Regions from separate parts of the Janthinobacterium sp. 78 genome, predicted to be linked through region 1. Evidence: predicted binding sites of a transcription regulator. Region 1 holds the regulator's gene; the other holds the start of a gene.
The links. The regulator NrdR, encoded in region 1, represses ribonucleotide reductase genes. The targets are predictions, from matches to a motif close to CACNANATNTNGTG.

Region 1 (15,461 bases):
GCAAGTGCCGGTGGCTTTTTTGTTGCCCTGCGGCAGCGGCCGCAGGAACTACGCTCTATATTACTTGCGCTTGTTGGCGCCCACTTCTTCCTCGCGGAATTTCACTGCCAGCTTGTCCAACACGCCGTTCACATACTTGTGGCCGTCGATACCGCCAAACGACTTGGCCAGCTCGACCGCTTCGTTGATGACGACGCGGTACGGGATTTCCATGTTGTTCTTCAGCTCGAACGCGCCGATCAGCAGGATGCCGTGTTCGATGGGCGACAGTTCCGCGATGTTGCGGTCGATCAAGGGAGCCATGCTGTCGCGCAGCGCCAGCGAATCCTTGATGGCGCCGTACAGCAGCACCGTGAAATGATCGCCATCGGCCTTGTCGAAACCATGCGCGGCGCGAATATTGTTCACGACGGTGGTCGCGTCTTCATTGTTCAGCAGCCACTGGTACAAGCCCTGCAGCGCAAACTCGCGCGCGCGGTGACGCGGCGTGCGGTTTTTGCTGGGATTGGCGAGCAAATTTTTCTCAGTCATGATTGTTACCTGTTCTTAAGTACGTGTTCACTACAAATTCCGGCGAGACAGCACGGCGCGCTTTTCAACGCGCCGCAGCCAACCGCGTGTCAGAACGTTCGAGAAAATGCTCAGAGCAAGGCGCGAGCCCGAAGACAGTACGAATGTACGGCGAGGGCTTGCAACGCAGCTATGGGCGTTTTATCGGACGTTCACTACACGGCTAGTCCTCCTCGGATTCTTGCAACTCTTCTAGCGCTTGCGCTAAATTAGCCATTTCCACTGCCACGCGTGCCGCTTCGGCTCCCTTGACCAGCATGCGCACTTCCGCCTGCTCGTCGTTTTCGGTCGTCAACACTGCGTTGGCGATGGGGATGCCGTAATCGAGACCGATGCGCGTGATGCCTGCGCCCGATTCGTTCGATACCAGCTCGAAGTGATAGGTTTCACCGCGAATCACGGCGCCCAGTGCGATCAGGGCGTCGAATTGCTCGGTTTCTGCCATTTTTTGCAGAATCAGTGGGATTTCCAGGGCGCCCGGCACGGTCACGTGCAGGATATCTTCATCGGCCACGCCCAGCTTGCTCAACTCTTCCAGGCATGCCGACAGCAAGCCACCACCGACGATTTCATTGAATCGTGCCTGGACGATACCGACGCGCAAACCTTCGCCGGCAAAATTGGTTTCATAAGTTCCTACGCTCATCATATGCCTCTTTATAAGTGCTCAGCGGCGGCGCCGTGCGCCAGGCCGCTGAAGGTGATTAATTACTGCTGGCCTGGATGGCACTGAAAACCCGTCACTTCCAGATCGAAACCGGCCATCGACGGCATCTTGCGGGGGCTGGCCAGCAATTGCATCTTGCTCACGCCCAGGTCGCGCAGGATTTGCGCGCCGATGCCATAGCTGCGCAAGTCCATGCTGGCGGCGCGGCCTTTCGGCTTGGCTTGCGGCGTGTCCAGCGCGGCGAACTGGGCAAACAGCTCGCTGGAGGTCTCGCCGCAGTTCAGCAAGACCATCACGCCACGCTCGGACTGCTTGATGGCCGCCATCGAGGCCGCTACCGTCCACGAGTGGGTGGTCGCTTCGCTTTCCAGCACGTCCAGCAGGGAAACGGGCTGGTGCACGCGCACCAGCGCTTCCAGGCCGGGCGCCAGGTCGCCATGCACGAGGGCCAGGTGGGCCGACGCGCTGGGCTTGTCGCGGAATGCGATCAAACGGAATTCGCCGTGCGCCGTGTGCAGGGTGCGCTCGGCAACGCGCTCGACCAGGGACTCCGTCTGGCTGCGGTAATGGATCAGATCGGCAATCGTGCCGATTTTCAGGCCATGCTGCTCGGCAAACACCAGCAAGTCCGGCAGGCGCGCCATGGTGCCGTCGTCCTTCATGATTTCGCAAATCACAGACGCGGGCGTCAGGCCGGCCATGGCCGTCAAGTCGCAACCGGCTTCCGTATGGCCTGCGCGCATCAGCACGCCGCCTTTTTGCGCTTTCAGCGGGAAGATATGGCCAGGCTGGACGATATCGCTGGGCTGCGTGCCCTTGGCCACGGCCACCTGGATGGTCTTGGCGCGGTCGGCGGCGGAAATGCCCGTCGTCACGCCTTCGGCCGCTTCGATGGAAACAGTAAAATTGGTGCCGTAGGCGGTGCCGTTGCGCGACGTCATCATCGACAGGTTCAGCTCGTCGCAACGCTCTTCCGTCAGGGTCAGGCAGACCAGGCCACGCGCATGCGTGATCATGAAATTGATGGCTTCAGGCGTCACGAAATCGGCGGCAAGCACCAGATCGCCTTCATTTTCCCGGTCTTCTTCATCGACCAGTATCACCATGCGGCCGGCGCGTAATTCAGCGACGATCTCTTCGGTGCTGGATATAGACATATTCATCCTCGTATGACGCCGGTCAAAACCTGCTGCGTGTCGGTTTTGCCAAGCGTTGTTATGTTAATGAAACTAAAAACTACAACATGGAGCGCGAATACTCCACGGATTTCCGGGAATTTTCTTATAACCTGCTATTTTAAAGGATTTAGCGCTTGCAGACCTGAAATAAGACAGCTTTGCGGCACGGGCGCCGCAGCCTGCCCTAAAACGCGCCGATTCCTCGATCCAGCGCAAACGGCGGCGGCAAAACGCGCGCCGCCAGCCTTGCGAAGAGCATAAGATCAGCCGGTCACCGCCACGGCGCTGACGCCCCACTTGCAACGACACCCCACACAGGAGCGGCAATATGAAAACCAACGGATCGGCCATCTGGTCAGGCGGCATCAAGGACGGCAAGGGCGCCATCAGCACGCGCAGCGGCGCCATGCAGGAATATCCCTACGGCTTTGCCAGCCGCTTCGAAGGCAAGCCCGGCACCAATCCCGAAGAATTGATCGGCGCCGCCCACGCGGGCTGCTTCACCATGGCCCTGTCGCTGATCCTCGGCGAGGCGGGCCTGACGGCGGAAAAGATGGAAACGACGGCCGAAGTGACTCTCGACAAGGTGGACGACGGCTTTGCCATCACGGCCGTCCACCTGATCCTGAAAGCAAAGATACCGGGCGCCGACCAGGCAACATTCGAGGCATTGACGGGCAAGGCCAAGGCCGGCTGCCCCGTATCGAAATTACTTAAAGCTAACATTACCCTGGACGCTACCCTGCTGCCCTAGATTTTCGTCACGGGCTTGACGGGCTCCACGGCAGCGACGGGCGCCACCAGCGGCAGGCGCGAGTCGCTGGCCGGCAATGGCCGGTTCATCAAGCCCGGATTCAGCGCTGCATTGTTCAGGTTATACGCGGCGATGGCCGCCGCCACGGACGGATCTTGCGACGAGGGCGGCGGCACGGCCATGCCCGCATTTTGCGCGGCCAGCGCTTGTGCCTGGGCATTTTGCTGGGCCAGCTGGGCTTGCGCCGTCGCCAGGCCCGCATCGGCTTGTACTTGTGCTTCGCCTGCCAGCGACTGAGCCCGGTCGGACGCCGCCCGTATCGCCCCCGCAGCCTCCTCCTGCTGCGCCTGCTGATCGGTATTCATGCGTTCGCTGTCGATGCGCCGGGCATCCACGCGCAGGCTGTCTGCCCGCTGCGCCTGCAGCAAGTCCGGCTCATCGATGGTGACGGCTGCCGGCGACGGAGGCCGCAATTCCTGCAAGTCCTGGTTCAACTCTTCCGTTTCCAGTTGCTGCTGCAGTTCCAGTTGCCGTTGTGCAATGGCAGCCGTTTGCGGCGGTGCCGCATCAACGGCCTGCGGCTGCGCGGCCTGCACGGCGCTGGACGGCAGTGCTGCACCCGCCAAATCCGCTTCGACCACGGCCGCCAGCGGCGCGCCCTGCTGCCGGACCAGCACGGCGCCCACCTGTACCAGCACGTCCGTTCCCTGTTGCAAGGCATCCAGGGTGGCGCTACTGTCGGCCGCATATGCGGCTTGCAAAGTTGCTGCGTCGACATCTTCATTGCGCAAATCGATGCCGATGCGGGCCAGTTGCGCTTGCGTGAGCAAGCCACCGTCCTGCGCCAGCGCGGCGGCCGCATCCGTGGTGCCATCGCCCGACAGCAAATCGTAGCGCTGCGCCAGGCTGCCCGGCGTGTCGCCCGCCGTCGCCAGCTGGCTGGCATCGATGCCGCTCGTTTGCAGCTGGGCGAACGATTCCGTCAGCTGTCGCGCCAGCGCCAGCAAGTCGTCATTGACATTCACGGGGGTATTTGCCGTGCCGGCCTGCTCTGCGACGCCCTGCAAGGCCAGCAGTTGCCGGCGCGACAAGGCCACGCCGGACAGGAACTGCCCCAGCGGCGAGAGGTCGACCTGGGTCGATGACAGAGCGGCAAGGGCGGCCGCCGCGCTGGACGACGGCACGGGCAGCGCCGGCGCCAGAGGTGCCGTTGCGCCCACGCGGGGCGTGGCCGGTATGACATTGGGCACGGTTGCGCGCGAAATCGGGTCCATGGCTAGCCTCCACTGCGGAAAGCTTCATAGTATGCGCGTCTGCAAGAAAAGCAACACACGCTTGGCAAGATGCGAAGGCCGGCGGGGGTGTTGCTGTGTTCCGTTGCTGTGTTCAGTTGCTGTGTTCAGTTCCGGTATTCAGTTCTTGTTTCAGGCGGCGGCCTTGTCCAGCGACAGCATGCGCTCGACATAGCGGGCGATCAGGTCGATTTCCAGGTTGACCTTGCCATCGACCGTCAGGTGCTTCAGGGTCGTCATGGCGATAGTGTGCGGAATCAGGTTGATCGAGAAGCGGCAGCCATTGACGGCACCCGCGCCCAGGTCTTCCACGCGGTTGACGGTCAGGGACACGCCGTTGACGACGACGGAACCTTTGAAGGCCAGGTATTTCGCCAGTTCATGCGGCGCTTCGATGACCAGCTCCCACGATTCGCCCACGGCTTCGAATTTGCGCACGATGCCCAGGCCGTCGACGTGGCCGGACACCAGATGGCCACCCAGGCGCTCGGCCAGGGTCAGGGCTTTTTCCAGGTTCACTTCCGTGGTCGTATCGAGACCCACGGTGCAATTGAGGCTTTCGCGCGAGACATCGACGGCAAAGCCCGTGTCCGACTTTTCCACCACCGTCATACAAGCGCCATTGATGGCGATCGAATCGCCCAGGGCCACGTCGGCCAGCGGCAAGCCGCCCGCGTGGATGGTCAGGCGCACGCCGGCGTCGAGGCCGCCGTCGAGTGCTTGCACGGTTTCAATCTTGCCGATGGCGGCAACAATTCCTGTAAACATGGAGCTAACCTTATAAAAAATGTGAGTGTATTAATTGCGCTGCGCGAATCTTGCAAGGATACGCAAATCCTCGCCCACTTGCTGAACCTGGTGAAACTGCAAAGTGCGCTGCTGTTTGAGATCCGTCAAGGCAGGCAAGGCAAACATGCCTTGCGCATCGCCCAGCAAGGTGGGCGCCAGGTAGACCAGCAGCTCGTCGACGCAGCCTTCGCGGATCAGCGAGCCGTTCAGTTTGGCGCCGGCCTCGACGTGGACTTCATTGCATTGCCGGCGGCCCAGCTCCAGCATCAGCGCGGCCAGGTCGACCTTGCCGTCCCCGTTCGGCAACACGATGACTTCCGCGCCCAGGGCATGCAGCTGCGCCTCTTTCTCGGGGTTGGCGACGGCCGCCACGATCCACGTGCCGCCGCCTTGCAAGATGCGCGCATCGAGGCTGATGTCGAGCCGGCTGTCGACGACGATGCGGCGCGGCTGGCGTGGCGTCTCGACGGCGCGCACGTTCAATTGCGGATCGTCCGCCTTGACCGTGCCGATGCCCGTCAGGATGGCACAGGCGCGCGCGCGCCAGGCATGGCCGTCGGCACGCGCCTCCGGTCCCGTGATCCACTGGCTTTGTCCATTGTGCAAGGCAGTCATGCCGTCCAGGCTGGCCGCCGTTTTCATGCGCACCCACGGCTTGCCGCGCTGCATGCGCGAAAAGAAGCCGATATTCATTTCATATGCCTCGTCAGCCAGCACGCCCATGCTGACGGCGATGCCGGCCGCTTCCAGCTTGGCCAGCCCCTGCCCCGCCACCAGCGGATTCGGGTCCGTCATGGCGGCCACGACGCGCCCCAGCCCCGCGCGCACGAGCGCATCGGAACAGGGCGGCGTGCGGCCATGGTGGTTGCACGGCTCCAGCGTGACGTACGCAGTGGCGCCGCGCACGTCGTTGCCGCGCGCCGCCGCATTCGCCAGCGCTTGCACCTCGGCATGATCCTGCCCCGCCGCCTGCGTCACGCCAGCGCCGATCACCTGGCCATCCCGGACGATCACGCAGCCGATGCGGGGATTGGGCGAGGTCGTGTACAAGCCGCGCGCCGCCCATTCCAGCGCCAGGCGCATGCCATCGATATCGTTGAGTATTTCCACGGGCTTCTTTGATAGTGAGTAATAGATAAGTCGGGTTACGAACTGTCGGCCACGCCGCTACAATTGGTCGCCTGCTGCTGCGGATCGCACACGCGCACCCGGCCCAGCATATTGATTTTAATATGCCGCACCTGCTTTCCCAAAGTCAGGGACAAGGTACCCCAGCGCGCCGCCAGGCTATTGGTCGCGCTGCAACTGCGTCCTGCGCCATTGTAGGCGATATAAAACGGCGCCGTGGCCGAGGAAAACGCAAACTGGGCCGCAATGCCCGCCGGCAGCGGTCCCTGACGCAACAGCAATTCGTCGCCGTCATCGAACGCCAGGTTGGCATTGCGGTCGATGAATGCCAGCCAGCCCGTGCCCCAGTCCGTGCCACCAGGCCCGGCCGGCATCAGCAGCACGCGCTGTCCCCGCGCCATCGCCTGCGCCCGCGTCAATTCGATGGCCGAGAACAAGTCCGTGGCCGCCGCGCGCACCTGCTGGCGCGCCAGCAACTGCTGCAGGCTGGGCATGGCGGCGGCCGTCAGCAGCGCGGCGATTGCCAGCACGGCCAGCAATTCGAGCAAGGTGTGCCCTGTCCGGCGCGGGTGCTTGCGCGTGCTCATGACTTAGGGCCAGCAACGGCTGGCGGGGCCGCTGCTGCCGCGCTGGCCCGTGCTGCTCAAGGACAGGACACCACAATCGGCATCCTGGAATTGCGCATCGACCTTGGACGTGCCCGGCATGGCCCGCAACAGCACACATTGCCCTATCGTCGAGCCGGAACAGGCCAGCGCCTCGATTTCATACGCGCTGGCAGCCGCGCTGGCAGCCGGCCCTTCGCCGGACCACCACGGAAACGCTTGCACCTGCGGTGCCGGCGAGGCCGAGGAAAAAGCCAGGTAATGATTGTTTTGCGAATAATAACGTTCCTGCTGCTGCATCAGCCGCAGCAAGGTCGCCTGTCCCTGCACCCGCTTGGCGCGCACGACATGGCCGTGATAAGCGGGTACGGCCAGCGCCAGCAGCAGGCTCATGATCGCCAGCACGGACAGCAGTTCGATCAGGCTGAAGCCCAAGGCAGCTGCCGGCGCGCCATCGTGTGCAGCGGGCCAGTGCCGCCTTGCCAACGTCCCCATGCGAACCCTCCTTTCCAAAAAACGCCAGCCGATGCCCCCCCCTTGCTGGCCCTACTTTTTCTTGGCCGCCTCGTGCAATTCGCGCCAGTTCGCCACTTCGCGCCAGCTCAGGCGCCGCGCTGGCAGCGGCGCGCTGACGACCTTGAGCACCGTCCCGCTGGCCGCACCGGGCAAGCCAGGTTGCAGCACGGCCAATTCCTTGCGCCCCTCGGCCCGCCCTGCCGCCGTCGCGGCGCCCACCGTGCTGTTCAACTCCAGCGTCAGCGGCGGCGCGCGCGCCAGGCCATCGAACAAGCGCCCCGTCTGCGCGCCCGCCTGCACGACGCCGGCACCATCGGCGGCAAAGCCGCTCAGCACATCAAGCACGTACAGGCGCGTGGCCGGCTTGCTGCAGGGATCGCGCCCGGGAAGGACGGTATTGAACAGCACCTTGCCGGCGGCCAGCACGGGACTATTGATGCTGCGTTCGCCCGTCTGCGCCGTATGGAGAAAATCGAGGTACCAGCCGCGCATGGCCTCGCTGCCCGTATAGCGCAGCTCCGCGCCGTCGACGCGCACGCCGCCCACCGCCTCGCCCAAGCTGCGCGGCTCCAGGTCGGCCCGGCTGCGCGTGGGGGATGTTTCCCGCAAATCATCGTGCACGGCATAAAACGACTGGGACAGAAAGGCGGCAGGCCAGGTATCGGCCGTTTCGACCAGCTTGCCCGTGCCGAACAGCAGCACATAGCCGCCACCGGGCGCGTACGCCACGCTCGGTTGCTGCGTCACGGGCTGGCGCCGCCCCTGCGCGTCGCGCGCGACAAAGACCAGCTTGCGCCCCTGGCCCTCCTTCCACGGCGGCCCGCCGGCCATGCCGAGACGCCAGATATTGCCCTGCAAATCGCCCGCATACAGATACGCCAGTGCGCCATCGCCGCCCGGCACCACGGCGGGCGGCCCCAGCGCGTGGAGGGCGGCATCGGCGTCCTCATCAGTTTCATGGCCATCGCCACCGCTGGCCACGGGCACCTTGAGCCGGAAGTAATTACTTCCCAACAGCCAGGGTGTGCCAGGCGCCTTGTCCAGCGCCAGCAGAAAAATGGCGGCGGCCGCTGCGGGCGCCGTCGTATCTTTGCCGTCGTCAGCATGGTTGTTGTAGCCGCTGGCAACGATGGCAAAATCGCGGTAGACCACAGCGCCCTCCTTGCCGCCCATGTTGATGCGCGCAAAGGATGGCGGGGCGCGCACGTTGCCCATCAGCTTGTCGTCGCTGTCCGTGAATTCCCACAACGCTCCGTCTTGCGCGAAGCGCGCCGGGTCGGTGATGTCGAGCGCAAACACGCCTTGTGCCCCGCCGCCCATGCCCGCCGCCAGCACCGTCTTCCAGTGTCCCGACGCCAGCACTTCCGCCGTAGCTGCCGCGCCATCGAGCAGCGGACCCGGACTGTAGTGAGTGCTCGCAGCGGCTGCCGCCGCGTGCAGCAGCGCCTGCGGCAGATAGGCAAACACTTCGCTGCCCGTGCGCGCATCAAAGGCATGCAGCAAGCCATCGTTGGCGCCCACATACAACATTCTGCGCCGCTGCAGCAGCGCCTGGCGGTGCAAGCCATAGCCGGCACCTGGCATGCCCAGCCCGGGCGCGCCCACGTACAGCAGATTGCCGTAGGGTGCCGCCCCCAGGCTGCCTGACCTGCGCCGCAGGAAGCCGCCCGGCTGGCCCACCTCGTGCGTGCGCTGGCCCAGCAGGTACGCCAGGCGCACCTCCCCTTGTCCATCGCCGCCGTCGAAGGCACTGCGCTGCTCCGCATCGAGCCGCGTCCAGGCCAGCGGCATCAGGGCGCCCTTCGCGTCGAGCGTGTAGACGGGACGCAAGGACGCGGGCGTTCCATCAGGTGCCACCTTGTCCAGCCCGCCGGCGCGCCACCATGGCTTGCCGGGAAGCAGTGCGCCATCGGCGCCCACGGCAAACGCGGTGCGCGACAAACTCATGCTGCCATCGGCCAGGCGCAGCTGCGTCTGGAACCAGTATGCCTCTTCCGTGCCGCTGGCCAGCGCCATCAGGGCCGGCCCGGCAAGCGCCGCCGGCAAGGTAGCCTTGTCGGCGGCAGCAAAGGCTGCGCGCAGTCCCGCGATCAGGGCAGCCGGGTCGCTGCCGGGCAAGTAATGAGCGGGCCAGCGGCCATCCACGCTCCATTCATCGAACGCGCTGCCCGTTGCGCTTTTGAAGGGGTTGGCGTCGCCGTTCGCATCGATAAAACCGCCATATTTGGCCGCCAGCAGCAAGGGCCTAGTGGCAGGAGAGGCAGCCGGGTCGCCCTGGCGCAAGTCGCCCGCATAGTGCTCGACCTTTGCGACGCCGTCGTTCTTGCCGCCAGGACGCAGTGGCTGCACATGCGACCAGTAGGCCAGCCCTGCCGCATGGTAGCTGGCGCCGCCCGTCCCGTCGGCCAGCAGTTCCAGTGCCGCCAGTTCCGGCCATGGCGCGGGATTGCCCTGCGCGCCGCTGCTTTCCAGGCTGCCCACCGCGTGCGTCCAGGCCATCGCATCAAATGGCGGCGACGCAAAACCATCGGCGGCGCGGACAAGGTCGCCGTTGGATGCGGGAGTTAGTGGGACATTGCCGGGCACGTAGCGGTCGAGCACCATGCCCGCATCGCCGAGGCTGACGATGCTGTGGCGCTGGCAACTGGCCGTTTGCGGGTCGCTCCATGCGGTCACGACCGGCAAGCCATCGTCGATGGCGGGCGGGGCCGTGGCAGGCGGCACCGGGGCGCTCGCCTGCCTTCCCTGCAGGTAGCGCAGCGATTCGTACAGCAATTCGGCCAATGGCGCCGCCCCTGCGTATGCACCGGGATGTCCGGCGTTGCTGCGGCCCAGGCCATTGATGTAAGCGGTCACCCCGCCGCCAGAGCCCGCAGCTTGAGAGCTATAGACGCCAGTGGCTCGATTCCATTCGGCGTCGGCATTGTCTTGCGGCATATAGTCGGGCGCCGCCCAGCGCTGCCGTCCCACATGGGCCAGCGGCGCGCGCAGCACGCCGCCATACACGGTGCCGGCGCTGGCGCTCACGCCGTTCAAGTGGCCAAACACGCCCACGCGCACCCTGCCGCCATGGCGCTGCACGGCGCCCACCGGCTTGTAGTGCTTGCCATATGCCAGGCATAAATCGTCGCGCAGCGGCCCTTCTTGCGTGTCGCAGACGCGCACGCGGGCGAGGAACACACCGTGCGTGGCGGCAGTGCCGGGCGCGTTGCAACTGCCGCCCGGGGGCAAGCTGGCGTCGCCGAACAGCAGGCGGTTGCGGCAGGAAACGATAGCCAGTTGCGCCAGCGCAAACGGCGTCGCCGCCGCCACGCCAGCCTGCAAGACCTTGCGCGGGAAAAAGACAGGGTGGGCAAAGAAGTCGATGGGGCTGTCGGCATCGGGCAGCCAGGCACGCTGCAGCACCGTCTTGCTCACTTCGTCGATGACCCGGTCGCCGCCCGTCAGCGCATAGCGGACGATATCGAGCATGCTGGCGCTGGCCCAGTTCAGAAAGTTGCCACTGAAACTATCGCCGCCGCAGCCGTGCAGCGCATCGGCCCGTTTCAACACGGAGAAATAAGCGGTCGCCACGCGCAAATCGGGCTGCATGACGCCATCCTTGCTGCGGTACGGATAGCTGTAGCACATGCGCGCATGGAAGTACCCCAGGTACTCGCGCTGCGGCGCATAGTCGCCGCCATGTGCGGCAGCGGCTGCCGCATGCGTGAGGGACAGGTTGAGCAGCAGATTCGGCGGCACCCTGGCGCCGTGCAAGCCCGCATCGGCCCGCGCCAGCGCCACCGTCGGCTGGGCCGCGACGGCACTACAAGCCAGGCAAGCCAGCAGCGTCAGGCAGACGGACCACAAAGCGAATGAGCAAGCCCTCATGGCCCCGCTCCCGCCGCCTCTTTGCGATAGTAGCTTTGCAGCACGACTTGCGTGCTTTCCTGCGCGCCAAAACCGATGGCCGTGATGCGGTACACATAGCTTTCCGTGGCCAGGCCGCCAGCCACTGCCGCCGCCTGCGCGCCGGGCGGATGAAACGGCAGCAGCTCGATCAGGTAGCGGGGCCGGCGCGACGGCAGGAAACCCTGCCCCGTCTGCATGACGGCGCCCGTGAACTGGCCATATGGCACCGTGCGGCTGCTCCCTTCGGCGCCATCGAGGTCCGTACTTAGCCAGAGTGCCGGCGCCTCCGGGGCTGCGGGCAGGCACAGGCCCAGTGCGCCTGCCTCGCCACAGCCGTCCGCGAACCCGGCCGCGCTGCCTGGTGCGAAGAGGCTGCTACGCCCCGGCGCACCGGGCAAGCCTTCGATATCGTTTTGCGCATCCACCAATGCCTCCTCCGCCGCCTGAAACGCGATCTGCCGATCGCGCTCGCCGCGTGCTGCCTTTTCGCCCTGCAAGGCCATCTGCGCCGCCGATATGCCCAGCAGCAAGATGATCACTAGCAGGCACAGCACATACACGAGGGTGGCGCCACCGTGACGTACCCGAGCTGCGCACCAAGGTTCGCAACAGCGCCCGCCCGCGCCAGCCATCGCGCCGCCCGCCTAGGCCGGCCCGTTGCGCAGCATGATGCTTGTCTGCACCAGTTGTCGCAGCCGCGAGCGCGTTGCTATGGGCAAGGCCGTGCGCGCGATGCGCACGCCCGTGTCGCCAGCGCCGTGCGCCTCGGCATACGCCTGGCCGAACAGGTCGAACTGCGCCGGCCCCAGGTCCGCCATCTTGTCCGCCTGGCCCGCTTCGCCATGCAACAGCAGCGCCACGCGCACGCCGGCCACGCGCTTCCAGTGCGTGCGGCGGTGCAAATCGCGCTGGCGCGCGGCCGCATCCGCACCCACCAGCACCAGCGCCACATCATAGGCGTCGAGCGCGCTGGCGTTGACATAGCGGTTCGCCACGCCGTCGGGTGGCGTATCCGTGTCGAGGCCATACAGCACCTGGAAACCGTCGACGCCGCGGATGATGGCGTCCGCACCCCAGCCGTTCGCGCCGCGGTATTTGCAGCGCAGTTCGCCTTCGCCATCGGCGCCCTGGGCCACATAGAAAATGCTCCAGCCCCGCTGCGCCTGCGTTTGCGCGGCGCCCACGCCGAAGCCGGCGCAGTTGAGCACGGAACCGTCGCCGCCCTCTTCCTTGCCGGCACCGTAATAGCGCAGGGCCAGCACGTCGCTGCCATGCAGGGCGCCGGGCAGCGCGCCGCTGATGCCCTCGCTGTTCTTGCCCAGGCTGTGCGCGTCGAGCCCGGCGATATTCGCGCTGTCGTGCGCGGCATGGGCGACGGGCGCGGCGCTACTGTCCCAATTGACATAGGCCGTCTGGCGCACGGCGCGGGCGATGGTGTCGAGCGCATAGCGGCCGTTATCATCCAGGCGCGCGCTGGCGGACTGGTCGCCATAACTGCCGCTGGCCGCCAGCAGCACGCTACTGGCCGCCAGCATCAGCAGCGCGCCCAGCGACAGGGCCACCAGCAATTCGACGAGGCTCATGCCGCGATGCCAGCGCAAGACCGTGTTCATGCGCCGCCTCCCAGCTGGAATGCCAGCCTGGGCAGCGACTCGCCTGCCGCATTCAAGGCCGGCGAGCCATCGGGCTGTCGGCCGCGCCAGCCCAGCTTGATGACGATGGGCGCGCCCTTGCCGCCGTTGCACGCCCACGGCAAGCCCTGGGCGGCGGCATCCCATGCAGGCGCGTCGCGGCAGATATGCAGGCGCGCGCCGGGCAAGGCCGCATGCAGTTGCTGCTTCCATTCGGCGATATCGAATTGCGCCAGTTCGGCCGCGCTGCAGGCGGCAGCACCGAGGCAGTCGGGCGCGCCACCGCCGGCTTCCGCGTCGTCCGCCGCCGCGTAGGCCACGTTCAGGTAGGGATTGCCCGTATCGGGGCCATTCATGAGTACGCTGTTCGCGCGCATGCGCTCGGCCATGCCGGCGGCCAGTTGCACGCCTGCCGACAATAGCGCCGACTCGTGGCGCGCGCGCAGGGAATGCAGTTGCAGGATGCTGGCGCCCAGCAAGCCCAGCGCCAACAGCAGCAGCGACACCAGCACCTCGACAAGGCTGCTGCCACCCGCAGGAAACATGGTGCGACCGCCATTGCGCATACGCTACTCCCTTCCGCAGACAGAGTCGCAAGAACAGGCGGCCCAGCTACACGATAGGCGCGCGCAAAAAAACGGGTCTGCGCTGGCGCAAACAGCACGGCGATAAGGTGAGAAGAACAGCGTAGGGATTGATCAGACCGCTTGCCAGGCGAACGTTGGCGTGGTGCACACGGGGCGCAGAACCGGCCCCGTTTTCAAGTTTTCAATAGGTGAGCGTCAGGGCTTGCTGCGCGCCTGGCCCACTTCGGCGATCGCATCCTGGAACTCGGCCAGGTCTTCGAAATTCTTGTAGACGGAGGCGAAGCGGATGTAGGCGATCTTGTCGAGGCGCTTGAGTTCTTGCATGACGAGCTCGCCGATATAGCCGGAATCGACTTCGCGCAAGCCGCTGGTCAGCAATTTTTCCTGGATGGAGGCGATGGCCGTATCCACGGAGGCGGCCGCGACGGGACGCTTGCGCAAGGCCAGCATCAAACTGCCGCGCAACTTATCCGCAGCGAACTCCGTCCGGCTGCCATTCTTTTTGACGACGGCCGGCATGATAAGTTCAATGCGCTCGTAGGTGGTAAAACGCTTGTCGCATTTGCCGCAGCGGCGGCGGCGCCGAATGGCATCCCCTTCCTCCGATACGCGCGTATCGAGAACCTGGGTGTCGCCGTGCTGGCAAAATGGACATTTCATGGGCTGGCTACAACTTTATAGTAATAATTACGGGAAATCGCCGCCCTTGTACAAAGGGCGCCCGAATCACTCCGGGCGCCCTTGGGCACGAAGGAATGTGTCATACAGAATCTTACTCTGTATGACACATTCTGGACAAATAATTATGCGTACACAGGATGCGCGTCGGCCAGCACTTTCACGGCCGCTTTCACGCGCTCGATGGTGGCGGCGTCATGCGGATTGTCCAGCACGTCGGCGATCAGGTTGCCCACTTCTTCCGCTTGCGCTTCCTTGAAACCGCGCGTCGTCATCGCCGGGCTGCCCAGGCGGATGCCCGAGGTGACGAAAGGTTTTTGCGGGTCGTTCGGGATGCCGTTCTTGTTGCAGGTGATGTGCGCGGAACCGAGGATGGCTTCGGCTTCCTTGCCCGTCAGGTTCTTGGCGCGCAGGTCGACCAGCATGACGTGCGATTCGGTGCCGCCGGAAACGATGCGCAAGCCGCGCTTGATCAGGGTTTTCGCCAGCACGTCGGCGTTCTTGACCACTTGCTTCTGGTATTCGACGAATTCCGGGCTCAGCGCTTCCTTGAAGGCGACGGCCTTGCCGGCGATCACGTGCATCAGCGGGCCGCCCTGGATACCGGGGAAGATGGCCGAGTTGATGGCTTTTTCGTGTTCGGCCTTCATCAGGATGATGCCGCCACGGGGGCCGCGCAACGATTTGTGCGTGGTCGAGGTGACGAAGTCGGCGAACGGCACCGGGTTCGGGTACAGGCCGGCGGCGATCAGGCCGGCGTAGTGAGCCATGTCGACCATGAAGTAGGCGCCCACTTCCTTGGCGATCTTGCCGAAGCGTTCGAAGTCGATCTTTTTCGAGAACGCCGACGCGCCGGCGATGATCAGCTTTGGCTTGCGTTCGCGGGCCAGGCGTTCCATTGCCTCGTAATCGATGTCTTCTTCCGCCGTCAAGCCATACGACACGACGTCGAACCATTTGCCGGACATGTTCAGCGGCATGCCGTGGGTCAGGTGGCCGCCTTCGGCCAGCGACATACCCATGATCAGGTCGCCTGGTTTCAGCATGGCAAAGAACACGCCCTGGTTCGCCTGCGAGCCGGAGTTCGGCTGCACGTTCGCGCATTCGGCGCCGAACAGCTGTTTCACGCGGTCGATGGCCAGTTGCTCGGCCACATCGACGTATTCGCAGCCACC
Region 2 (15,461 bases), 470 kb from region 1:
CGCTGGCCAGCAAGCTGCAAAAAATCGCACCGCCCGGTTCTCTCTGATAGTATACCCCCCTATAGTATTTATCGAGGTGAAATCATGGGACACACGGCGCATAACAAGACCAAGCTGCTCAATCGCGTGAAGCGCATCCGCGGCCAGGTGGAAGGCCTGGAGCGGGGCCTGGAAGAGGGCCGCGACTGCGGCGAAGTGCTGCAGCTGATCGCCGCCGTGCGCGGCGCCGTGAATGGCCTGATGGCCGAAGTGATCGAAGAACATTTGCGTGAGCACGTGGCCAGTCCCGATATCTCCGGCGAGGAGCGGGCCAGGGGTGCCGACGACATCGCGGGCATCCTGCGTACCTACCTCAAATAATCCGCCGGAGAGACCAGCATGAAACTGCAACATATCGAGGAAGATCTGTCCGCCTGGCAGCACGAACACGTCTTTGGCGGGGCCAGCGACAAGGCTGAACGCCGCGCGCGCATCGTCATGTGGATCACCCTGGCCACCATGGCGCTGGAGATCGTCGCCGGCTGGTGGTACAACTCCATGGCCCTGCTGGCTGATGGCTGGCATATGAGTTCGCATGCGCTGGCCATCGGCCTGGCCGCCTTTGCGTATGCGGCGGCGCGCCGTTATGCGCGCGACCCCCGCTTTGCCTTCGGCACGTGGAAGATCGAGGTGCTGGCCGGCTACACCAGCGCCATCCTGCTGCTGGGCGTGGCCGTGCTGATGGTGGCCGCTTCCGTCGAGCGCCTGCTGTCGCCGCAGCCCATCCACTATCCGCAGGCCATGGCGGTGGCAGCCTTCGGCTTGGCTGTCAACCTGGTGTGCGCGCTGATCCTCGGCGGCCACCACGACCATGATCACCACCATGGCCACGAGCATCACGACCATCATGATCACCACGGCCACGGCCACGGCGAAGACCTGAACATGAAGGCCGCCTACATCCACGTGCTGGCCGACGCCGCCACGTCGGTGCTGGCCATCGTTGCGCTGGGCGGCGCGTGGGCTTACGGCTGGCGCTGGCTCGATCCCGTGATGGGCATCGTCGGTGCCGTGCTGGTGGCGCTGTGGGCGAAAAAGCTGATGCACGAGACGGGCAAGGTCTTGCTGGACCGCGAGATGGACCACCCCGTGGTGGACGAAATCCGCGAGGCCGTGGAGGTGGAAAGCGCCGGCGACACGCCGCGCATCGTCGACCTGCACGTGTGGCGAGTCGGCAAGCAGCTGTATTCGTGCGCCTTGTCCGTCGTCAGCCGCGACCCCACGCTGACAGGCGCCGAGCTGCGTGCGCGCATCGGCATCCACGAGGAAATTGTCCACAGCACCATCGAGATTGTGCGTCGCCCTTGATAATGATGGTGAAAAAAGCAAGCTGATGCGGGGCGTAGGCAGTATAATGTCGGCTTTTACAGCACGCGCTGTTCACCAGACAGAGAAGAAAATGAGCACATTACCACCATGCCCGCAATGCAAATCCGAATTCACGTATGAAGACGGCAGCCAGTTGATCTGCCCTGAATGCGCGCATGAATGGTCGGCCACCGCTGGCGAGGCGGCGGAAGAGGGCGCCAAGGTGTACCGCGATTCGGCCGGCAATATCCTGCAGGATGGCGACACGGTCAGCGTCATCAAGGACTTGAAATTGAAGGGCGGCGGCGGCGTCGTCAAGATGGGCACCAAGGTCAAGAACATCCGCCTGGTCGACAGCGACCATGATATCGACTGCAAGATCGACGGCTTCGGTTCCATGAGCCTCAAAACCGAGTTCGTCAAGAAGGTGTAACGCTTTTACCTGTAACACGGCGCGCTGGCTTCATTCCTGCGCGCCGTTTTTTTATTCAGAATCCATGCAAATCGATCATCTCCGCCAGCGCCTGCGCGCCCTCGGTGCCAAGCCCCTGCACGAACAGCGCGTGCTGCGCGACTGGATCCAGGGGCAGCCGCACGACCAGGGCCGGCGCCGCGCCGAAGATTTTTTGCCGCTGCCCGTGCGCGAAGCCTTGCCCGCGCTCGACCTCGAATTGCAGGGCATGCTGAAACTGCTCAGCACCCATCCGGGCGCGGACGGTTCCGCGCGCCTGCTGGTGGGACTGCACGACGGCCAGACGGTGGAAAGCGTGCTGCTGCCGCGCGACGGCCTGTGCGTGTCCAGCCAGGTCGGTTGCGCCGTCGGCTGCCAGTTCTGCATGACGGGCCGCGACGGCTTGATCCGGCAAGTCACCAGTGGCGAGATCGTCGCGCAGGTGGTCCTGGCGCGCACCATGCGCCCCGTGAAAAAAGTCGTCTTCATGGGCATGGGCGAACCGGCGCATAACCTGAACAATGTGATGGAAGCGATCGAGCTGCTGGGTACCGAGGGCAATATCGGCCACAAGAACCTGGTGTTTTCCACGGTGGGCGACCCGCGCGCCTTCGAGCGCCTGCCGCAGGGAAGGGTCAAGCCGGCGCTGGCGCTGTCCCTGCACACGACCAAGCCGGAGCTGCGCGAACAGTTGCTGCCGCGCGCGCCGCGCCTGACGCCGCGCGAACTGGTGGAGTTCGGCGAGTCGTATGCGCGCCTGACCGGCTACCCGGTGCAGTATCAATGGACCCTGATGGAGGGCATCAACGATGGCGAGGACGAGATGGACGGCATCGTGGCGCTCTTGCAGGGCAAGTACGCGGTACTGAACATGATCCCGTACAACACCATCGACGACTTGCCATTCAAGCGTCCCAGCTGGGAAAAGGCGCGCGCCATCGCCGCCGCCCTGCACGCGCGCGGCGTGCTGACCAAATTGCGCGATTCGGCCGGGCAGGATGTGGAGGGCGGCTGCGGGCAGCTGCGCGCGCGTGAGGCCAAGGGCAAGAAAGTGATCGAGATACACGCAGCGTAAAACCGGGGTCAGCGGCGTAGGCGTAGGTCGGATTAGCGGGAACCGCGTAATCCGACATTGCGAGGCCAACAATGGTGTCGGATTACGCTCCGCTAATCCGACCTATTCTGCTCACACTCCGCCCAGCAAATCGTTTTCATTCAATATCGCAAACGCGATCTCGGGATGCGCGGCCAGGCAGCGCCGCACGGCGGCCGGAATGGCGGCGCGCGTCTTGCGGCACAGGCCCGGTTGCTCCAGCAGGCGGATCTGGAAGCCGCGCACGGTGCGCACTTCGCCGCCGCCCGGCGCGATCTGCAATTGCACGCCCAGGTTGCTCTTCAACAGCAGTTGCAGCTTCTGCAACTGCGCATACGTGGCGATGCCCTCGATGTGCGCCAGCAAACGCTTTTCTTCCGTCAGGTTCAGGCGCAGGATGGACAGATCCGCCTGCGCATCGTCGAGCAGGCGCTCGCGTTCGCAGTCGCACAGCTGCGGCGGACACTCCTTGCGGACTTCAAAATCGACGATGCGCATGCTGGTGTTCCAGTGACGTTCCAATGGCGATGCCGGCTGAATCCAGTATCGTCCGCCAACAGGCGCCTGTCAATCAGCGCGGACTGACGATCAGGCGCCAGCGGATGGCACCTTGCTCGCTGCTGTGCTGATGGTGGTTTTGCGGTGGCATGATGTGGCCTTCCGTCGACACGATCTCGTGCGCGCAGCCGTCGCAGCGGTAGATGCCCGAGTACGGCACGGCTTCGCCGGGCGAGGTCAGTTCATCGAAACGCGGGTGCATGGAGCGGGCCACGTAGCTGGGGTTTTTGTAGTCGGCCATGGAATCGTCGGTAAGTGGAAAATGTCCCCATTCTGGCACACAATCGTGTGCGGCCTTGACCGCGTGTCTTGGTGCGCGCGCGGCCCTGTGTTGTAATGTTGCTCATCCCATTTGAACACGCAAGGCCATGAGAACCCGCATCAAGATCTGCTGCATCGCTTCCATCGACGAAGCACAACTGGCGATTGCCGCCGGCGCCGACGCGCTGGGCCTGGTGGCGGCCATGCCGTCCGGCCCCGGTCCGATTCCCGACGCGTGCATCGCGCAGATCGCCGCCTGGACGCCACCACCCGTGGCCACGTTTCTGCTGACGTCCGAGACGACGGCGCAAGCCATCGCCGAACACGTGCGCGCCACGCAGCCATCGACCGTGCAGATCGTCGGGCATATCGACCCGCGTGAAGTCGAGGAGCTGGCGCGCCTGCTGCCGCATGTGCGGCGCGTACAGGTGATCCATGTGGAAGGGCCCGAGGCTTTGGCGCTGATTCCCGCCTACGCGCCCCATGTGCATGCCTTCCTGCTTGACTCCGGCCGCCCTGGCGCGGCGGTGCCGGAACTGGGCGGCACGGGCCGCACGCACGACTGGTCCATCAGTGCGCGCTTCGTGCGCGCCAGTCCCCGTCCCGTCTTCCTCGCCGGCGGCCTCGATGCCAACAACGTGATGGAGGCGCTGCGCCAGGTGCGGCCCTACGGCATCGACCTGTGCTCGCGCGTGCGCACCGATGGCAAGCTCGATGTCATGAAGCTGGCCCTGCTGATGGCGGCCGTGCGCGACGTGGATGCGGCGCTGTATGCGGAAGGTTAATCCGTTATTGCCAATGCGTTCATTTCGCGCACGAACGCTTCCGTAAACGCGGCCACCATGCCGCCCGCCGCGCGCGGCGAGATCAGGCCCACGACGGAGTGCGACTCCTCGTCGGGCAGCGCGATAAAACGCACGCCGGGTGGCGCCACCAGGCGCATGCTGTCGGGGACGATGGCGATGCCCATGTTGGCCTCGATCAGGTGCAGCTGCGAGGTCTTGCGCGACAGGGCGCGCGCCGCCTTCGGAAAGAAACCCTGCGCCAGGCACAGGCCCGCCACCAGGTAACTGAGGCCCCCGCGGTCCTTGTGCGGGATCGAGACGAACGCCTCGTCGCGCAGGGCGGCAATCGTCGTGCGCTGCAGCGCGGCCAGCGGCGACATCGCTGACACGGCCACCACCAGCTTTTCCGCAAACAGTTCGCGCACGACGATATTGGCGTGCTTGCGCAGGGTGGGCAGGCGCACCAGGCCCAGGTCGGCACGGCCTTCTTCGATGTCAGCCGCCTGGTTTTCCGACGAGCCTTTCGACACGTCCAGCGTCACACCGGGAAACTGCGCCAGCAGGCGGTTCAGCACGGCGCCGATGGCGGGCGTGAGGGTGACGGAGCTTGAATGCAGCAGGCGGATGATGCCTTGCGCGCCTTGCCCCACGTGGCGCGTCTGGCGCACGGTTTCATCGATGTCTTCGAGGATGCGCTTTGCCCGTTCATAAAATACCTGTCCGGCGGGCGTGAGTTCGATATGGCGCGCGTCGCGCGTCAGCAGCAGTGCTTGCACCTCGCTTTCCAGCTCCTTGATCTGCCGGCTCAGGGCCGACTGCGCAATGTACAGCTTTTCCGCCGCACGCGAGTAGCTGCCTGCATCGACGACTTCGACAAAATAGCGGAACTGTCTGATGGAAATCAATCGTATGCCTTTTCGAGATCGGAGACTGCCGGATTTGATATTGGCCCGGCCCCGTCGTTCGCGTTACAGTGGCCTGGTCTGCTGTCACTGCAAAGGAAAGACCATGCTGGAATTGATCGGGGTGCTGGGACTGCTCGTCAGTATTATCGCAAAACTGATTTTCGTCCAGATCGGTGGGGCGGCTGACGGTAAAGAGGATTGATAGCGAATCAACCCAACGGCAAAAAGGCCGGGGTCGGACCCTCAGGGTCCGACCCCAGTTTCCGTCTTTGGGGTTGCCAGCATCGCGACAAATCCGTCCTGCAAGGCGATGTGCTGTACATTGCAATTCAATGCCACCCCATCCCACTCCGTCAACTGCCTGCCCACGCACTTGAGCGCCGCCTCGCGCGCCGTCCACGCCTGCGCCAACCGCAGCGGGCGCTGTGCATCGGGGCAGGCGGCCAGTTCCTCGGCCACCTGCGGCCCCAGGTAGTCGCGCGCCAGACTGAACCAATCGGGAATGTCCTGCACCCGCATGACGTCGATGCCGACAGCGCCATGCAGATGGATGGCGGCCAGCGACATGCCGTCATCATGGGTCAATGACAAACCTGCCGCGCGGCCGGCCAGCAGCAAACGGGGAGGAGCACCCGGCATCGACTCCAGCGAAATCGATTCAATATCCATCTTCAGCCACTGCGCCGCCGCTGCCCGCACGGCGGCGCGGATGCGCAAGCGGGCCTCCCAGCGCGGCAGGACGGCGGCGATGCCGATCACCAGCACGCCGTCGCCCGACCAGAGCACGGTGGCATCCATCAGTTGCGATCAGCTACGCAAAGGTGCCGCCGGGCAGCCCGCCCAGTTGCTGCCGGCGGGGATATGTTCGCCCTTCATCACCAGGGTCAACGGCCCCAGGCGCGCATTGTCGCCCACCTTGGCGCTGTACAGCACCGAGCTGCGCGGACCCATGTAGACGCGCTGGCCGATGTCCACGTGGTCGATCTTCATCACGCGGTCTTCGAACAAATGCGTCTGCGGGCAGGTCAGCGCATTCAATTCGCTGTAGTCGCCAATATGCACGCAGTCGAATTCCGTGATGTCCGTCGTGTCCATGTAGACGCCGCGGCCGATCTTGCAGCCAAACAGGCGGAAAGCCAGCGGCAGCCACGGCGTGCCGCGCAGGTAGCGCATGAAGTTGGGCACGGCGATGCCTTCGTACAGGTTGGTGACACCTTCCGAAATCCACACGAACGGTGTCCACATGGGGGCCGCGTGCTTGCGGTAGCGTCCCAGCAGCAGCCACTTGAACAGCACCACCACTAAAAAGTTGCCGATGCCGTAGGCGATGCCGGCAATCGCCAGGTCGCCCACCACTTCGCCCCAGCGCCCGGCGCCCGCGATCGGCATCACGTCCAGCACCAGGGTGTAGCCGACGGCGATCACCACCGCGTGCGGCGCGACGATGCGGAACGCTTCGATCAAGCTGCGGCCCAGGCGGCGCAACAGCGATGGCTTGAAGGTCAGGTGCTCGGCAAAGCCGCTGACCTGTTCGCGCGCGGGCAAATGCATCGGGGGAGAACCGAGCCAGGTATCGCCGCTGTGCATCTGCGCATTGCGCGGCGCATGCGTGTGCACGCCGATCAGCACGTGCTCGGGCAGCACGGTGCCGTCCGGGATATAACTGCCGTTGCCGACAAAGCTGCGGTGCGAGATGACGGTGGGGCGCATGGTCATCCAGCCGCCGTCGATCTGCTCGTCGCCCAGCATGACGGCGTCGGCGATGAAGGTGTCGTCGCCCAGGGTCAGCATGTCGGGCACCACGCCGAGCGCCGTGGAAATCTCGGCGCCCTTGCCGACCTTGGCGCCCAGCAGGCGGTACCAGTACGGCGCGTACACGGTGGCGTAGATGCCGTGCAGGACGTTCAGGCTCGATTCCTGGATATGGCTGACCAGCCACTTGGCGCAATAGATATTGCTGTGCACGGGCGAGCTGCCCGGCTTCAGGCGGGGCAGCGCGCCCCAGCGGATGGCGGCCGACAGCAGGGCCGTCAGCACGATCAGCACGGCGCTGGCGGGGAAGGCCAGCAGGAAGTAGCGGGCCAGCTGGGTCGTCACGTCGCGGCCCTGCAGCCACGGCATCATTTCGCGCTCGTCGAACCAGTCGATCAGCACGAAGCTTGGGAAGACGGGCATGAAGAACAGCACGGCGATGAGGACCATGCCGAAGCAGAAGAACAGGGTTTCGCCCGTCAGGCGCAGGCGCGAGACGGCGGGGCGCGGCGGCTGGCTGGCCCGGTCGTAGGGGCCGATGTCGCGCGCGGGCGAACCGGTCCAGACCCTGCCCGCCGGCACGCTCACGCCATCGGCCAGCGCGGACTGTCCCTCCAGGTGGCCGAAGGCGCCCACCTTGGTATTGCCCTCCATGATGGCGTAAGAGCTGATGCAGGCATCGTCGCCGATGCTGATCTGGCCCAGCAGCAAACGGCCCCGTTCGACGCGGGCGTTTTCAAAGTTGACGGCATTGCCCACGCTGACGTTGTCGCCGATGGACAGCAGGTCGGGCGCACGCAGGGTCATCGAGCCGATGACCACTTCCTTGCCGACTTTCGCGCCCAGCGCGCGCAGCCACCAGCTGTTCAGCGACGAGCCGCTGAGCAGATACGTGGGCGCCGATTCGACCAGGCGGTCGGCCAGCCACCAGCGGTAGTAGGTGACGCCCCACAGTGGATAGCTGCCCGGCTTCAAACGCCCGGCAATCAGCCACTTGCCGGCAATCGCGATGGCAAATTCGGCCAGGGTGGCGAGCAAGAACACGCCGATCGAGGCGGCGATGGCGCGCGGCACGGTGTCTCCCGTGTCGCCCGTGAAGAAGTGATAGGTAAAGAAGGGCGCCATCCACTGCGCCATGCGCAGGGTGACGAGGCCCGGCACGGCCGCCGCCTGCGCCGCGCCGCACAGCCAGCGCTTCATGGCCGATGGCGGTGTCCAATCCGCTTCCGGCGTGGCCAGCGCGGGCGCTTCGTTCAGCACGGCGGCGATCTTGCCGATCTGGCGATTGTGATAAATGTCGCGCACCGTCATGTGGGCGTAGGCAGGATTGGCGCGCAGGGCGGACGCCAGGCGGGCGGCCAGGAAGGAATGGCCACCGAGGTCGCTGAAGAAGTCAAACTGGCGCCGTATCGGCTGGCCCGGGAACAGTGTCGCCAGCGCCGCGAACAGGGCCGCTTCGGCCGGCGTTTCCGGCACGTCCGATTCACCCGCCTCGCCGGCCGGCGGCGTCGAGAGTGGCATGGCCTTCAGCGCTTTTCTGTCGATCTTGCCGGAGGTCAGGCGCGGCATCAGCGGCAGCAATTCGAAGCGGCCCGGCACCATGTAGGGGGGCAGATGCAGGTTCAAGGTTGCGCGCAGGGTTTTCGCCGTCAGGGCCTCGTCGGGGGCATCGTCGCTGCCGACGATGTAGGCCACCAGCTGGTCGATGCCATCGTCCTTGCGCAGCAACACGGCCACGGTGCCCACGCCCGCCTGCTGCGCCAGCACGGCTTCGATCTCGCCCAGCTCCACGCGAAAGCCGCGAATTTTCACCTGGTCGTCGGCGCGGCCCAGGCACAGCACCTGGCCATCAAGATCGATGCGCGCCAGGTCGCCCGTGCGGTACAGGCGTGCGTCGTCTGGCCCCGTGCTCCAGGGATTGGGCAGGAATTTTTCCACGGTCAGGTCGGGCCGGCCCAGGTAGCCTTCCGCCAGGCCGGGGCCGATGATGCACAGCTCCCCCGTTTCGCCGCGCGCCAGCAAAACCAGGGGACGGTTTTCACCCGGCTCGGCCACCTGCAGCACCAGCAAGCCATAGTTGGGCAGCGGCGTGCCGATGGTGACGGGTTCACCGGGCCGCAGGCGCGCCAGGCTGCACGAGACGGTCGCTTCCGTGGGGCCATAGGTGTTGAACATGGCGCGGCCCGGGCGCGACCAGCGCTCAACGAGGGACTCCGGGCACATCTCGCCGCCCAGGTTGATCAGGCGCAGACTCGGTACTTCCTCCGCAAACAGGGCCAGCAAGGTCGGCACGGCGTGCAGCACGGTGACATGGTTGGTTGCCAGCGCGCGCGGCAAGGCTTCCGGGTCGCCGGAGATTTCCTTCGGTCCCAGCCACAGGGTGGCGCCCACGAGGTAGGCGATCCAGATTTCTTCGAACGACATGTCGAAGGCGACGGAAAAGCCCTGGTAGACGGTGTCGGACTGCGCCACTTCCAGCACGGCGTTTTCGCTGCGCAGGAAGTGGCAGATGCTGCGCTGATTGATCAATATGCCCTTGGGTTTGCCCGTGGAACCCGAGGTGTAGATCACATACGCCGGGTGTTCGGGCAGGACGGTGGCGCGCGCGGGCAGCAGTTCGCCCGGTGCGGCGGGGGCCAGCAGGCTTTCCGCCGTCCACACGGGGCGCACGATGCCAGCATCAAACAGGCGCGGCGCAAACTGCGCGCAGCTGACGACGCCAAAGCCGTTGGCGTCATCGAGGCATACCTGCAGGCGTTCCACTGGCGTGTCTTCATCGACGGGCAGCCAGGCGGCGCCCGCCTTGGCGATGGCAGCCTGCATCAACAGCAGAGGGGCGCCGCGCGGCAGCCACAGGCCCACGATGTCGCCGGGCTTGACGCCGGCCGCCACCAGGCGCGACGCGGCCAGGCCAGCCTGCGCATCGAGTTCCGCATACGTGATGCGGTGCGCGCCGTCGATCAGGGCGATTTGTCCGGGACAGCGGCGGGCCGTCGCCTCCAGCAGGTCGGCCAGCACTTCCTCGCGCAGCAGATCCGGTCGCGGCGGGCCGTACAGGATGTCGGCGTGGGTGGAAGGGGTGCCTGGGCTGACTGCGGTGAAATCGTTCATGGATGACGCTTATCTGTAATGCGGTGTGAGGAATCTGACGGGCTGCGCATGCTGCGTGGCACAGTCGATACCTTACAGCACGCCAGACATTTCAGCGTTGCAGAACGGGGAATTTTGTAGAGCTTTCGGCAATTATGTGGCGGCGGGATCAACTGCCATGATTACGGAATGTAAATCGCGGAAACATGGCGCCGATTTGCGCCACCGTGCTCGCCGCTGGATAGCCGTGCAGGGGGCGGCCGGCCAGCGCCGCGTCCGCGCAGCCTTCGGCGCGGAACTGCTGCAGCACGTAGTTGTCGACGCCTTTCGCGGCCAGGGTGGTGGCCAGGGCCAGCAACTGATCGTCCGGCAGCAAGTCCGGATGGGTGGTGGTGCGGCATTCGTAGGCGACGCCGCTGGCGAGGATGGCGTCCAGGCAGGCGCGCGCGGGGTCGCCGCTGCCGGCCACGCGGGTCACATGACGATAGTGGGCAAACGGCGCCTTGATGTCGAAGCCCACCCAATCGACCAGGGGCAGCACTTCCTGCAGGCGCTGCGGATAGATGCAAGCCGTGTGCAGGCCGATGCCGAACCCCAGTTCCCTGACGTCGAGCATGGCGCGCGCCAGCGCCGGGTCCATGCACGCCTCGCCGCCGCTGAAGACGACGGCGTCGACCAGGCCCACGCGGCGGCGCAGCCAGGTCAGTACATCCTGCCAGGGCATGGTGCCCTGCGGCGTGCGCGTCTGCAGGTGCGGATTGTGGCAATAGCCGCAACGCCAGGGGCAGCCCTGCACGAAGACCACGGCGGCCAGCTTGCCCGGGTAGTCGGTGGCGGAAAAGGGCGTCAGGCCGCCCACTTTCAACTCAGCCACGGCAGGCGGGCTGGCCAACCCGGGCGCTCGCTTCCGTAAAGTACTGGCGCTCGTGGAATTCGCCCTGCTTGCCGATGTTGAACGAGGCGACGGGGCGGTGGTAGCCCATCACGCGGGTCCAGATTTCGCAGCGCTGGCGTTCGCTGTCGAGCAGGGTGATGGCGGGAGTGAAGTCGGGACGTGCGTTCATGGCGTTTCCTCAAGTGATGGAACAGGGTGGGCTTGCTTGCGGGCGATCAGTTCCGCGTCGCAGGTGGGGCAGAATTCATGTTTGCCGGCCAGGTAGCCGTGGCGCGGGCAGATGGAAAACGTGGGGGTGACGGTGATGTAGGGCAGCGAAAAGCGGCTCAGGGCGCGTTTGACCAATTCGCGGCAGGCATTCGCATCCGACAGCGCTTCCGTCATGTACAGATGCAGCACCGTGCCGCCCGTGTACTTGCGCTGCAGCGCGTCCTGCAATTCCAGCGCCTCGAACGGATCGTCCGTATGGCCCACGGGCAGTTGCGACGAGTTCGTGTAATACGGGTTGTCGCTGGTTCCCGCCTGCAGGATGGCGGGATAGCGCTTGCGGTCTTCGCGGGCAAAGCGGTACGTCGTGCCTTCGGCCGGCGTCGCTTCCAGGTTGTACATGTGCCCCGTCTCTTCCTGGAATGCCACCATGCGTGCGCGCACGTGGTCGAGCAGGCGTATCGCCAGCGCATGACCCTCGGCGGACGTGATGTCGTAAGCGTCGCCGCTGAAATTGCGGATCATCTCGTTGATGCCGTTCACGCCCAGTGTGGAAAAGTGGTTGCGCAGGGTGCCCAGGTAGCGCTTCGTGTAGGGGAACAAGCCTTGCTGCATCAGTTCTTCGATGGTGCGGCGCTTGATTTCCAGGCTGACTTTGCCCAGTTCCAGCAGGCGGTCCAGGTCGGCCATCAGTGCCGCTTCGTCGCCGCGCCACAAGTGGCCCAGGCGCGCGCAGTTGATGGTCACCACGCCCAGGGAGCCCGTCTGCTCGGCGGAACCGAACAGGCCATTACCCCGTTTCAGCAGTTCGCGCAAGTCCAGCTGCAAGCGGCAGCACATGGAGCGGATCATGTTCGGCTTGAGTTCCGAATTGATGAAATTCTGGAAGTAGGGCAGGCCGTAGCGGGCCGTCATTTCAAACAGGCGTTCCGCGTTGTCGCTATGCCAGTCGAAATCCTCGGTGATGTTGTAGGTGGGGATGGGAAAGGTGAAGACGCGGCCCTTGGCGTCGCCCGCCATCATGATCTCGATGTAGGCGCGGTTGATCATGTCCATCTCCGCCTGCAGCTCGCCATAGCAGAAGTCCATCTCCTGGCCGGCGATGACGGGAATCTGCTCGCGCAGATCGTCCGGGCAGACCCAGTCGAACGTGAGGTTGGTAAACGGCGTTTGCGTACCCCAGCGCGATGGCACGTTGAGGTTGAAGATCAGCTCCTGCATGTACTGGCGCACGTCTTCGTAGCGCAGGCCGTCCTTGCGGATGTAGGGCGCCATGTAGGTGTCGAAGGAGCTGAACGCCTGCGCGCCGGCCCATTCGTTTTGCAGGGTGCCCAGGAAATTGACGATCTGGCCGATGGCGCTCGACATGTGTTTCGGCGGGCCCGATTCGATCTTGCCCGGCACGCCATTCAAGCCTTCATGCAGCAGGGTGCGCAGCGACCAGCCGGCGCAGTAGCCGGCCAGCATGTCGAGGTCGTGGATGTGCAGCGCCGCTTCGCGGTGCGCCGCGCCCACTTCCGGCGGATACACCTGGTCCAGCCAGTAGTTGGCGATGACCTTGCCCGACACATTCAGGATCAGGCCACCCAGTGAATAACCCTGGTTGGCGTTGGCATTGACGCGCCAGTCGCGCCGCTCCAGGTATTCATTGATGGACGCGGCGACATCGACCTGGCCGCGTGTGGGGGAAACTGCATTCGTCGTCATGAAACCTCCAATAAACACAACATGCGGTGTTTTTATGAAGGTTATCTACTAAATGTAGTGGCGTCAAAGGTAGCGTGCAAGCGATTCGCGTATCCTTGATCCAGGTGAAAAAACCACCTCAGCCGGTTTTGTTCCAGCGCGTTTCGCGCAGGATCAGCCAGCTCGCGCAAAAGAACGCGGCGCCGCAGGCGGCGATGCTGGCGACGGAAGCGGGCAGCACGTGGGCCCAGATTTCCAGCGGCGTATAGGTGCTCCAGCTGGCCACGCGCGCATCGAACGTGACGTAGTTCGCCAGCAGCCAGTAGATGGCCAGCAGGCCCGTGCAGATGGCGGCCTGGCGCAGCAGCGGCAGTTGGCGGCGCGCGAACACGGCCAGCAGGAATAGCAGCAGCACGCCCGGATAGGCGCCCAGCACTTCCGGCGACAGCACGGAGAGGGTCCCCGCGTCATAGCCATCGGCCGGCCTGGCCCACTGCACTTGCAGCGCGGTGAGGAACAGGGTCAGAAGGAAAATCAGCAGCGGTTTGCGGGTCATGGTGGGCAATCGAAGAGGGAGAAAAGGGGGGCATTTTACAGCCAGGTCAAGCAAGTTGAAGGTGCGCCAGCCATGCATGCATTCCTTCACCTGCGTCAAGGACTGGGCGGTATCGGCGGGGCTATAGTCTGCACCCTGAGCCGATACAGGACTGTGAACATCATGATGCTTGATTCAACCACCGCCACCCGCGTGGCCGGACCGCTGGAACTGGTCTGCCCCGCCGGCAGCCTGCCTGCCCTGAAAGCGGCCGTCGACAATGGCGCCGATACCGTGTACCTGGGCTTTCGCGACGCCACCAATGCGCGCAATTTCGCGGGCCTCAATTTTGACGAGAAGGCCATCGCCGAAGGCGTGCGCTACGCCCACCAGTACGGACGCAAGGTGCTGCTGGCGCTGAACACTTATCCGCAGCCGCACAACTGGGCCGTGTGGCGCAGCGCCATCGACCGCGCTGCAGCGGCCGGCATCGACGCCATGATCGTCGCCGATCCGGGCCTGATGGCGTATGCGGCCCAGCACCAGCCGCAGCTGCGCCTGCACCTGTCCGTGCAGGGCTCGGCCACCAACTACGAAGCCATCAATTTTTACCATGAACACTTCGGCATCGCCCGCGCCGTGCTGCCGCGCGTGCTGTCGATGGCGCAGGTGGAACAACTGATAGCCAAGACGGAGGTAGAGATCGAAGTGTTCGGTTTCGGCAGCCTGTGCGTGATGGTCGAAGGGCGCTGCGCGCTGTCGTCGTATGCGACGGGCGAGGCGCCGAACACGCACGGCGTGTGCTCGCCGGCCAAGGCCGTGCGCTGGCTGGAAACGCCGAATGGCCTGGAGTCGCGCCTGAACGGCGTGCTGATCGACCGCTACGCACCCGGTGAAAACGCCAGCTATCCGACCCTGTGCAAGGGCCGTTTCGAAGTCAATGACGAAGAGTATTACGCGATCGAGGAGCCGGCCAGCTTGAATACTCTGGCGCTGTTGCCGCAACTGATCGCCATGGGCGTGCGCGCGGTGAAGATCGAAGGGCGCCAGCGCAGCCCCGCCTACGTGGCGCAGGTCACGCGCGTGTGGCGCGAAGCGATCGACGCCTGCCGCGAAGGCAATCCGCGCTACGCCGTCAAGCCGGGCTGGATGGCGGCGATGGACAAGCTGGCCGAGGGTCAGCAGCACACACTCGGCGCCTATCATAGATCTTGGAAATAGAGGATGAACATGCTGAAGCTTTCTTTGGGCCCCTTGCTGTACTACTGGCCGCGCGCCACCGTCTTCGAGTTTTACCAGCAGATCGCCGGCAGCGCCGTCGAGATCGTGTATCTGGGCGAAACCGTGTGCTCGCGCCGGCATGAAGTGCGCCTGGCCGACTGGCTCGATATCGCCGACATGCTGGCCGCTGCCGGCAAGGAAGTGGTGCTGTCGACGCAGGCGCTGATCGAGGCGGGCGCCGAACTGGCGACCTTGCGCCGCATCACGGGCAATGGCCGCTATACGGTCGAAGCCAACGACATGGGCGCCGTGCACTGCATGGAAAAGGGCGCGCCTTTCGTCGCCGGTCCCCATCTGAACCTGTTCAATGGCCCCAGCCTGCAACTGCTGGCGCGCCTGGGCGCGCGGCGCTGGGTGATGCCGCTGGAAATGGGGCAGACGGCGCTGGCCGAGATGCAGCGCCAGAAACCGGAAGGGCTGGAGACGGAAGTGTTCGCCTACGGCCGCATGCCGCTGGCGTTTTCCGCGCGCTGCTTCACGGCGCGCAACCGCAACCTGCCGAAAGACGATTGCGGCTACAGCTGTCTGGAAGAGCCGGACGGCCTGCTGCTGCGCACGCGCGACGAAGTGCCCTTCCTCGTCCTGAATGGCACGCAGACGCAGTCGGCCCTCGTC

Region 2: the regulator NrdR is predicted to act here: its motif matches at 13,098-13,111, upstream of C8C92_RS11405 (ribonucleoside triphosphate reductase).

Annotation. Positions count from the first base shown of each region.
Region 1 is NZ_QENT01000001.1:2,065,483-2,080,943, reverse strand. Features, by position in the region: gene nusB (transcription antitermination factor NusB) at 61-531, opposite strand; gene ribH (6,7-dimethyl-8-ribityllumazine synthase) at 734-1,216, opposite strand; gene ribBA (bifunctional 3,4-dihydroxy-2-butanone-4-phosphate synthase/GTP cyclohydrolase II) at 1,279-2,394, opposite strand; gene C8C92_RS09290 (OsmC family protein) at 2,744-3,169, shown strand; gene C8C92_RS09285 (hypothetical protein) at 3,166-4,443, opposite strand; gene C8C92_RS09280 (riboflavin synthase) at 4,594-5,229, opposite strand; gene ribD (bifunctional diaminohydroxyphosphoribosylaminopyrimidine deaminase/5-amino-6-(5-phosphoribosylamino)uracil reductase RibD) at 5,260-6,360, opposite strand; gene C8C92_RS09270 (GspH/FimT family protein) at 6,396-6,965, opposite strand; gene C8C92_RS09265 (type IV pilin protein) at 6,969-7,478, opposite strand; gene C8C92_RS09260 (PilC/PilY family type IV pilus protein) at 7,530-11,369, opposite strand; gene C8C92_RS09255 (PilX N-terminal domain-containing pilus assembly protein) at 11,366-11,950, opposite strand; gene C8C92_RS09250 (PilW family protein) at 12,035-13,003, opposite strand; gene pilV (type IV pilus modification protein PilV) at 13,000-13,587, opposite strand; gene nrdR (transcriptional regulator NrdR) at 13,804-14,268, opposite strand; gene glyA (serine hydroxymethyltransferase) at 14,412-15,461, opposite strand, start outside.
Region 2 is NZ_QENT01000001.1:2,535,565-2,551,025, forward strand. Features, by position in the region: gene C8C92_RS11340 (TlpA disulfide reductase family protein) at 1-47, shown strand, start outside; gene C8C92_RS11345 (metal/formaldehyde-sensitive transcriptional repressor) at 85-360, shown strand; gene dmeF (CDF family Co(II)/Ni(II) efflux transporter DmeF) at 379-1,347, shown strand; gene C8C92_RS11355 (zinc ribbon domain-containing protein YjdM) at 1,439-1,780, shown strand; gene C8C92_RS11360 (RNA methyltransferase) at 1,845-2,873, shown strand; gene C8C92_RS11365 (hypothetical protein) at 2,985-3,389, opposite strand; gene C8C92_RS11370 (hypothetical protein) at 3,463-3,690, opposite strand; gene C8C92_RS11375 (phosphoribosylanthranilate isomerase) at 3,818-4,495, shown strand; gene C8C92_RS11380 (LysR family transcriptional regulator) at 4,492-5,400, opposite strand; gene C8C92_RS11385 (4'-phosphopantetheinyl transferase superfamily protein) at 5,644-6,198, opposite strand; gene C8C92_RS11390 (Pls/PosA family non-ribosomal peptide synthetase) at 6,208-10,263, opposite strand; gene C8C92_RS11395 (anaerobic ribonucleoside-triphosphate reductase activating protein) at 10,412-11,116, opposite strand; gene nrdD (anaerobic ribonucleoside-triphosphate reductase) at 11,109-11,306, opposite strand; gene C8C92_RS11405 (ribonucleoside triphosphate reductase) at 11,303-13,051, opposite strand; gene C8C92_RS11410 (hypothetical protein) at 13,170-13,586, opposite strand; gene C8C92_RS11415 (peptidase U32 family protein) at 13,752-14,786, shown strand; gene C8C92_RS11420 (U32 family peptidase) at 14,796-15,461, shown strand, end outside.